2 regions of the Exiguobacterium sp. s80 genome follow, and region 2 is predicted to be linked to the other one. Evidence: predicted binding sites of a transcription regulator. Region 2 holds the regulator's gene; the other holds the start of a gene.

What was found. The regulator LexA, encoded in region 2, represses DNA repair genes until DNA is damaged. The targets are predictions, from matches to a motif close to CGAACATATGTTCG.
Region 1: KNP94_RS16135 (Y-family DNA polymerase) is a predicted target of LexA. The motif match lies at 2,686-2,699, and genes of this name have one in related genera.

What each region holds. Positions count from the first base shown of each region.
Region 1 is NZ_JACSMP010000006.1:21,391-25,821, reverse strand. Features, by position in the region: gene KNP94_RS11260 (heavy metal translocating P-type ATPase) at 1-44, shown strand, start outside; gene KNP94_RS11255 (ZIP family metal transporter) at 152-964, opposite strand; gene KNP94_RS11250 (YolD-like family protein) at 1,031-1,360, opposite strand; gene KNP94_RS16135 (Y-family DNA polymerase) at 1,344-2,669, opposite strand; gene KNP94_RS11240 (pentapeptide repeat-containing protein) at 2,879-3,526, shown strand; gene KNP94_RS11235 (MBL fold metallo-hydrolase) at 3,618-4,373, opposite strand.
Region 2 is NZ_JACSMP010000001.1:441,067-445,497, reverse strand. Features, by position in the region: gene KNP94_RS02265 (DUF896 domain-containing protein) at 165-401, opposite strand; gene KNP94_RS02260 (YneB family resolvase-like protein) at 515-1,168, opposite strand; gene yneA (cell division suppressor protein YneA) at 1,215-1,502, opposite strand; gene lexA (transcriptional repressor LexA) at 1,709-2,323, shown strand; gene KNP94_RS02245 (metal-binding protein) at 2,354-2,827, shown strand; gene KNP94_RS02240 (MIP/aquaporin family protein) at 3,006-3,707, shown strand; gene glpK (glycerol kinase GlpK) at 3,749-4,431, shown strand, end outside.

The DNA.
Region 1 (4,431 bases), on a different contig from region 2:
CCGTCCTGGCTGTTTTAAATGCGATGCGCATCCTCAAAAAATAATTAAAGGTACACGTTGAAAGGTAAGGACTCAAAAGTCATTCCAATATCAATCTGAAAACTCCTTCACCGGCGATGAAGGAGTTTTTTTTTGTTCAATCAGTTTGTTTTTAGCCTAAGGCGACATCAAGAATCATCATGACGGTAAAGCCGACCATTAGACCGAGTGTCGCTAAATCCGAGCCGTTTTCAGCTTGTGATTCAGGAATCAATTCCTCAACGACAACAAAAATCATCGCGCCGGCTGCAAAGGCGAGTGCGTAAGGCAGTAACGGTTGAATGAAGAAAACGGCAGCCGCCCCGATCATTGCCGCAATCGGTTCAACAATGGCGGACATTTGACCGTAATTGAAAGCGCGACGGCGTGACATGCCTTCACCACGAAGCGGAATCGATAAGGCAGCACCTTCCGGCATATTTTGAATTCCGATTCCGAGTGCGAGCGTCAAAGCACCAGCGACTGTCGCCCCGTCCATATTTAACGCAGCAGCACCAAAAGCGACACCGATTGCTAGACCTTCCGGGATGTTGTGTAAGGTGATCGCTAAAAAGAGCAGAGTTGCCTTTTTAAGACCGGTCGAAGGGCCTTCTGCATTTTCAAGTGGTGCGGATAAGTGTAAATGTGGTGTTACGAAGTCGAGTAAGCGAACGAAGAAGCCACCTGCTAAAAATCCGATTGCAGCCGGAAGCCAGGCGATGCCACCATCCTGTTCCGTAAATTCAATCGCCGGAGCGAGCAGTGACCAAAAGGACGCAGCGATCATGACACCGGCGGCGAAGCCGAGCATCATATTCATGACCTTTTTTTCAATTGTCGTAAAGACGAAAACAAGTGCCGCCCCAAGTGCGGTCAAGCCCCATGTCATCATCCCGGCGAGTAATGCCTGGATCACGACGGGGAGTGAAGTAAACCATTCAAACATACAAACATTCCTTCTTTCAAATCATAATTCAAGAGATAAGTGCATTATTGAAGCCCACTTTCACTCCTACCCGTTTTCAATCCGAACTAGTCGCATCAGGGGAATTTCGATCGAATTTTGACTCCGGACGTACAGAAGTCCTCGTTCGCGCTCGATTCGTTCGATGAATCCGGTCAGTGTGATATAGCTTCCTTCCTTATAATACGTGATTTCAAGTTCTTTTCCTTCCATTAATGCTTCTTCGAGGATGAATTGCCATGATTCTTGAAGTTGTTCATCGATGGGCGGTAGTGTTAAACGATGCGTATCTTTATAATAGTCGCGCAACAGTTGAATGTACTCCGGCATCAAAAACGGAATCCATTTTAAATTGCCACGGTCACGATACCGTGTCATTGCCGTCACCTCCCGGATGACCACCGACGAAGCGGAGGCGGCGCTTGGCGACACTTGTATCAAGAAAAGAAACAGCGAGGCGGATGGTTCCCTTCCCGTAACGGACGTTGACATGATCGATTGCCTTTAACAAGCGTTTGCGTTTCCAAACACGGGTATTGTCTTCGAACAACGACAGTTGCAGTGCACCTTGGTCGGGGACAAGTTGACCGAGCGAGACGGACAAAAAACGAATCGGTTCGTGTTCGAGCCAGTTCGGCTCGAACAGCTGAAGGATATGCCGCAGGATAATCCGTTCGTCTGAAGTCGGATAAGGGATACGGAGTTGCTTTGAAAACCCTGCCCGGACGATATGTCTCGAGTAACGGACACCTAAGTGAACCGTCCATCCAAGTTGATTGGAAAAGCGGACGCGGGCTGCGACATCGCTTGCGAGCTCACTTAAGACCAGCCGAATCTGGTCGTATTCGTAATAATCACGCATTAGTGTCACGCCATGACCAATCGTCTTCTGTCGGGATGATGCCGGACGAAATAAAGCGGTCGGATCAATCGTCGTCGGAGATTGATCGATGCCCCATGCATGATGCCAAAGTTCGGCACCGATGACACCAAAACGTTCGTGTAGTGTTTCTAATGGTGCGGCCGCCAAATCGCCGATCGTCTCGATGCCTAATTGATTCAGATGGTGCTCCATTTGATGACCGATCCCCCACATCTTGCGAACGGGAAAGTCATGTAAGAGACGGGGGACATCAGCATAACCACAACGCGCAATGCTCTGTTTTTTCCCGAGTAAATCAAGGGCAAGTTTCGCGATGACGTTATTAGGACCAATCCCGATTCGGACGTGAATGCCGGTTTGTTCCAGGATGGCTGACTGTAATTGGTTAGCAGCTTCAAAATCCGTACCGAAGAGGTGCTCCGTTCCCGTCATGTCGATGAAACTTTCGTCAATCGAGTATACCCGGATTGCTTCCGGTGGTCCGAATTGATGGAGCACATCGAGGACACGAATCGACGTTTTCATGTAGCATAACATGCGTGGTTCGACGAGGTGAATCTGCTTTCGTTCCTTGTACGGGAGTTGTTCAATCTGGTAGAGACGACTTGCCGTTTTGATACCAAGGGCCTTTAAAGCAGGGCTCGCCGCTAAAATGACGGAGCCGCTCCGTTTTAAATCGGAAACGACGGCTAATTTTGTTGTTAATGGTGGTAGATTTCGGTAATGGCACTCGCAACTGGCATAAAAAGAGACACTATCCACGCAAAAAATACGTTGGTTTGGAAAGTCCGCATCAGAAGACACGAAAATCACTCCTTTTAGAACGTTTGTTCTTATTTTATTTATGTTGATTCTAGCACGGTCTCAAAGTGTCTCAAATCAAAAATTGAAAAAGAGTGTACATGTCATCACTTTTTAGAGCGCGGCATGACTTTAGAGATCATCCTCTTGAGTCATATTTAGGTAACAGGTTTGGTACACTAAGGACTGAGAAGAAGAAGGGTTGGGAGAGAATGAAGAAAAAACCGATGATCCATCTACCGGATGTCCCGAATAATTTAGCAGTCGAAACATTTGCAGAAATCGAAATCGATGATCCGTACTTGTATCAAATGATGTATGAAAAAGAAACGTTACCCATCGAGCTGACGGAGCGGATCGATGCCAATCAAGTCTGTTTTCGGAATGTCTCATTTGCGGGTCTCGTGTTTGATCGCGCGTCATTTGAAAATGTCCGGTTTGAGCAGTGCGATTTGACGGGTTGTCAGTTCCGTGACAGTCGTTTTCATCGCGTTCTGTTTCAGGACTGCCGCCTGACGGGGGTTCAATTAGAAGAAACGACGCTTGATCATGTCACGGTAAAAGCATGCCAGGCGAATTACTTACAAGTGATTCGGACATCGCTCCGACAAGTAACGTTCGAGCAGACGGCGATGCGGGAGACACAATTCTTCGAAGGGAAACTCATCGATTTACGTTTTGAGGATGTTGAATTGATGGAAAGCCAGTGGGTTGAAACTCCGTTAAAAGGACTCGATTTGCGACAAGCGGACGTCTCGGGGATTACGATTGATCCACGCTTTTTGACAGGGGCGATCGTGACGGAAGGACAAGCAATCGCATTTGCCCGATTACTCGGTCTTGTCATTCCGCAAGAATGAACATGAAAAAACCGGACGCTGTTCCTCTTCCTTTTAGGGAAACGGAAAACGTCCGGTTTTTTTGTATTCGTACGACTCTCGAAGGAGAGACTTAAAAGGAGAGCGTCTCGCCGTCGTCCGGAATCAAAAAGTGAGCGGAGAGATGATTTGCTGCTAAAAAGTCAGCGATCATATCGCGGCGGAGCAGGCAGTGATTGACAGCTTCGAGATGCGAGACGATGATCGTCGCTTCAGCCGCTGCCGCGTGGACCGCTAATAAATCACGTTCCGACATCGTGATCGGTTCACCGGTCTGGAACTGGGCGGCACCACTATTGACGACGATGACGTCCGGTGCATAGGTATCAATCGCAGAATCGACGTCGTCACACCAAATCGTATCACCGGCGATATAGAGCGTCGGCTCATCGGGATGTGTAAAGACGAGACCGGATACGTGTCCCATCCGTTTTCCGATTTCGCCGACGCCGTGTTGACCGTTCGTGCGGAAAACTTTGACATCACGGAGTGTCACACCCTGGTCGAACGGCTGAACGTCGGTGAAACCGCCCTCTTTAATGACAGAGGCGTCCGTCGCGTTTTGAGCATAGAGCGGAACCGTCTTCGGTAACAATTGTTTTGCGGCCTCATCGAAATGATCGGCGTGAAGATGTGTCACGAAGACGGCATCCGGGTCGAGTAAGGTCGAGACATCGACCGGTAAGTCGACAAGGGGGTTGCGGTGGGTGTTCGGTGTATGGTCGAACGGAGGAAGCGAACCCTTTTCACCGAGAAAAGGATCAATTAAAAAAACTTGGTTGGCATAGGTCAAGACGAGTGTCGCATTTCGAATTTGCTGGATGTTCACAGGCAATCTTCCTTTCTTGTACGAATCTTCCTCGTCTCATATTCCCGACTTGCCGAAC
Region 2 (4,431 bases):
GAAATGTGATACAACTTTTCTAAATAGTATGTCACATTAAAATGAATGCGCTCTCTATTGCCCTTTTCAAGCGACTTTCATGATACACATTACTGATTTTCCCATTAAAAAAGCTACCTCGCTCACGGATTGAGCGACGCAGCTTTCATTCATACAAAACTTGCTTACTGTTTATTGCGTTCTTCTTCTTGTGCTTGCTTCAATTTTTCAGGCGTAACATCCGTTCCTTCTTCATCAACGATTTTGATGCCCATCATTTGATTTTTGAACGAACCACGAAATGCTTCTAAATAGGCCGTTCTTAATTCTTTTTGTTCCGCCGTCTCAGCTTCCGTTAACGGTTCGACTTTTGATTTATTGGCAAGTTCATTAATTCGATCGAGTTGTTCTTGTGATAACATAATATCCCTCTTTCTCTTTGACTCAACGTGGAGCACTTTAATAGTAACCTTACTGTAAAAGACCCGAAAAAAAAAAGCAAGTTTGTCGCGTCAAGATGACACAACACCTGCTTTCATTCATAAGACTGGACAACTTCTTTATATTCAAGATAACGCCGATTGACCGTCGCTTTCGAAATATCATGCCCCATGCCGCGTAAGGTCGTCGCGATGTCAGCAAACGTCAAACCAAGTTCACGTAATCGAACGATTTCTTCAATCGGGACTTCCTTTCGACTGCGGCCGGCATTCTCGCCTTGCCGATTGAGATTTTGTTCGGGTCTAAAACCATTATCGACAGCCCGTCGCATGCCGCGTGCGATTTTTGCATTGTGGAGCTTACGCTGGTATTCCTCAACGAGTGAAACGATTTCGAGGACCATCGCTTCCGCATCTGCCAGTTTGTATTCACCGTCTGACTCCATCGTCATCAACTGGACATCATGTTTTTTGAACGTATGCAAAATCGCGATTTTGGCGTTTCCTCGTCCGATTCGTGTATCGTCCGTCACGAGCACCGCTTCCACCAGATGACGCGTTACATAATCAAGAACGGTCAACATCCCTTCTCGCTCTACATCATAGCCACTTTCTTTTTCGACGATGATATCTATGATTTCAAATCCTTTTGTTAAAGCGAGTCCCGACAGTTCTGCTCTTTGCCGCTCCAGTGAGCTCTCTTGTGCTTCTTTTTCCGTCGAGACGCGACAGTAGATTACTACTTTCATCGTACCTCACACCCCTGTTCGTTCATTCAACAACTTTTATATTCTGTCATTGTTGTGCGATTGGTACAACGATTTTGTCTTTCGAAATGACATGTTTTGTTTCGAGCTCATTGTTCTTGATCAGCCAGTCGATGTATTCTTGATTCGTCATCGAACCATCATTGTAGACTTCAGCTACTTGTTCGACTGTTACGTTCTCATCTACCGTGACTGACGCCGTAAGTAATCGGTGGACCTTTTCATCCGGTCGTGGTGTTAAAAGAAAAAGAATGAAAGCAAAACTGAGCGTATAAAACAGAATTGAAAAGGCATGAGTACGAATAGAATGAATCATCATGAATCCCTCCAAATAGGTTATTAGAATAAATGTTCTCGGAACAATTGTTCGCATAATCTATAATAAACACAGAACCAGTGTTCGGTCAATACAAAAACATCGAACAATTGTTTGTGCGCTCATTTGTTCTATGTTATAGTAATTCTAGAAACATATATTCCTAAATCCTAAAAAAACCAATCCGGAAAGAGGTGGCAATTCGTATGCGGAAAATGTCTAAACGTCAACAAGAAATCCTTGACTACATCATCGCTGAAGTGAAGTTAAAGGGCTATCCACCTTCAGTTCGCGAAATTGGTGAAGCTGTTGGTCTTGCTTCAAGCTCAACGGTACACGGTCATTTGGATCGTCTAGAAAAACGTGGACTGATTCGCCGTGACCCGACGAAACCACGCGCGATTGAAATATTGCTTGATAAACCTGAAGAAATCAACGAAGCGATCGTCCATGTCCCCGTTATCGGCAAGGTAACTGCCGGACTTCCGATCACTGCGATTGAAAACATAGAAGAGCATTTCCCACTCCCTGCACATTATGTAGGAAATGAAACCGTCTTTATGTTGACGATTGATGGCGAATCGATGATTAATGCAGGTATTCTTGATGGCGATCGTGTTATCGTGCGTCAACAAAACACAGCAGAAAACGGGGAGATTGTCGTTGCGATGACCGAAGATAGTGAAGCGACAGTCAAACGGTTCTTCTTAGAAGATCAACAGGTACGTCTTCAACCAGAAAATGACTCGATGGACCCGATGTATTTCGATAACGTGTCGATTCTTGGCAAGGTCATCGGCGTTTACCGGACGATTCACTAAGAGAGGGACCAGCTAAGCTGGTCTTTTTTCATGCCTTCTGGAAATGTACATGATACGGTCAACTCCGTTGCCCTAACGGGATATGTTGTTTATTCGGTCGCAACGAACCAAACGGATTGGCTCCCGACCGCTGTCGGAATCGCCGTCGGGACCTTATGGCTTTCGCCCGACTTAGACTTAAAATCGGAACCTTACTATCGTTTTGGCCCTTTGCGTGTCCTTTGGATGCCATACGTTAAAATTATGCCGCACCGCTCCATCTGGTCGCATGGCTTAATCATCGGAGATGTCATCCGCCTACTCTACAGTGCCGCTTTATTGATTCCGCTACTCTTTTTAGCCTTCTATAGTGAAATCATCCAAGCAAGCACGGTCGACTCATTGATTGACGTCATGCCTGCTTTTATTATCGGTGTGATGACCGCAAGTACGATTCATATCATCCTTGATCATACGAGTAGTTGGTTCCGCCCTAAAAAGAAACGAAAAAAACGTCGATCCTGACTTTTTCCATTCAATCATGGAAAAAGTCTTTTTATTATCCAATTCTAATTTTTTTAAACCTAAATATTGAAAATTTCGATTCCTATATTTCAATTATTTGTATTGAAAACGTTATCAATTCGGGTTAGGTTTAAATAGAAAGGCACTATTCGCTTTAATCCAAAGGGAGGGTTTTTGCATGAGTAATTTTATTAGTGAGATGATGGGAACATTGATTCTCGTCCTACTCGGGGATGGCGTCGTCGCCGGTGTCGTTCTGAAGAAAACCAAGTCTGAAAATGGTGGCTGGATTGTCATCACGCTCGCTTGGGGTCTCGCCGTTATGACCGGTGTTTACGTCGCGGCATCCAGTGGTGCCCACTTGAACCCAGCGGTTACTTTGTCGCTCGCGCTCAATTCTGACTTACCGTGGGCAGATGTACCTATCTATATCGCTGCTCAACTTGTCGGAGCATTCCTTGGCGCAGTACTCGTTTGGCTTCATTACATGAAACATTTTGAAGCGACAGAAGATCAAGCCGCAAAACTCGGTGTCTTCGCGACAGGTCCAGCAATCCGTCATACGGGATCAAACTTAGTATCTGAGATCATCGGGACATTCGTTCTCGTCTTTGGTATCTTGGCGCTTGGAGCGAATACGTTTGCAGACGGACTCAATCCATTGATCGTCGGTCTCCTCGTAGTCGTCATCGGTCTTTCGCTCGGTGGTACGACGGGTTATGCAATCAACCCTGCCCGTGACCTTGGTCCACGTATCGCCCACGCGATCTTACCGATTCCGGGTAAGGGATCATCAGACTGGGGTTACTCATGGATTCCGATTGTCGGACCAATCATCGGAGGCGCAATCGCCGTCTTCATCTATCAACTGCTATTTTGATTGAGCATTAGGTATCTTAACTATTCAAGGGGGACTCACAGATGGAAAACAAGTATATTTTAGCACTCGACCAAGGAACGACAAGCTCACGCGCCATCATTTTCGATCATGATGGTCAAATCGTCAACTCTGCTCAACGTGAATTCAAACAATACTTCCCACAACCAGGCTGGGTCGAGCATGATGCAAATGAAATCTGGGGTTCGATTTTAGCAGTCATGGCGGATGCACTCGGAACGGCTGACATCAAACCGAGTCAAATCGCGAGCATCGGAATTACGAACCAACGTGAAACGACAGTCGTCTGGAACAAGGAAACGGGAAAACCAGTTTATCATGCCCTTGTCTGGCAATCGCGTCAAACGGCCGACATTTGTGATGAGCTAAAAGAACAAGGACTCAATCAAAAATTCCGCGATAAAACTGGCTTACTCATCGATGCCTACTTCTCAGGAACAAAAGTCAAATGGATTCTAGATAACGTCGATGGTGCACGTGAGCAAGCAGAGAACGGGGAACTGCTCTTCGGTACAATCGATACGTGGCTCGTCTGGAAGCTCTCAGGTGGAAAAACACATATCACAGACTACACGAATGCCTCACGGACACTCATGTACAACATTTACGAACAACAATGGGATGACGAGTTACTTGAAATCCTGACAGTCCCTAAATCGATGTTGCCAGAAGTCCGTCAATCAAGTGAAGTCTACGACAACACAGT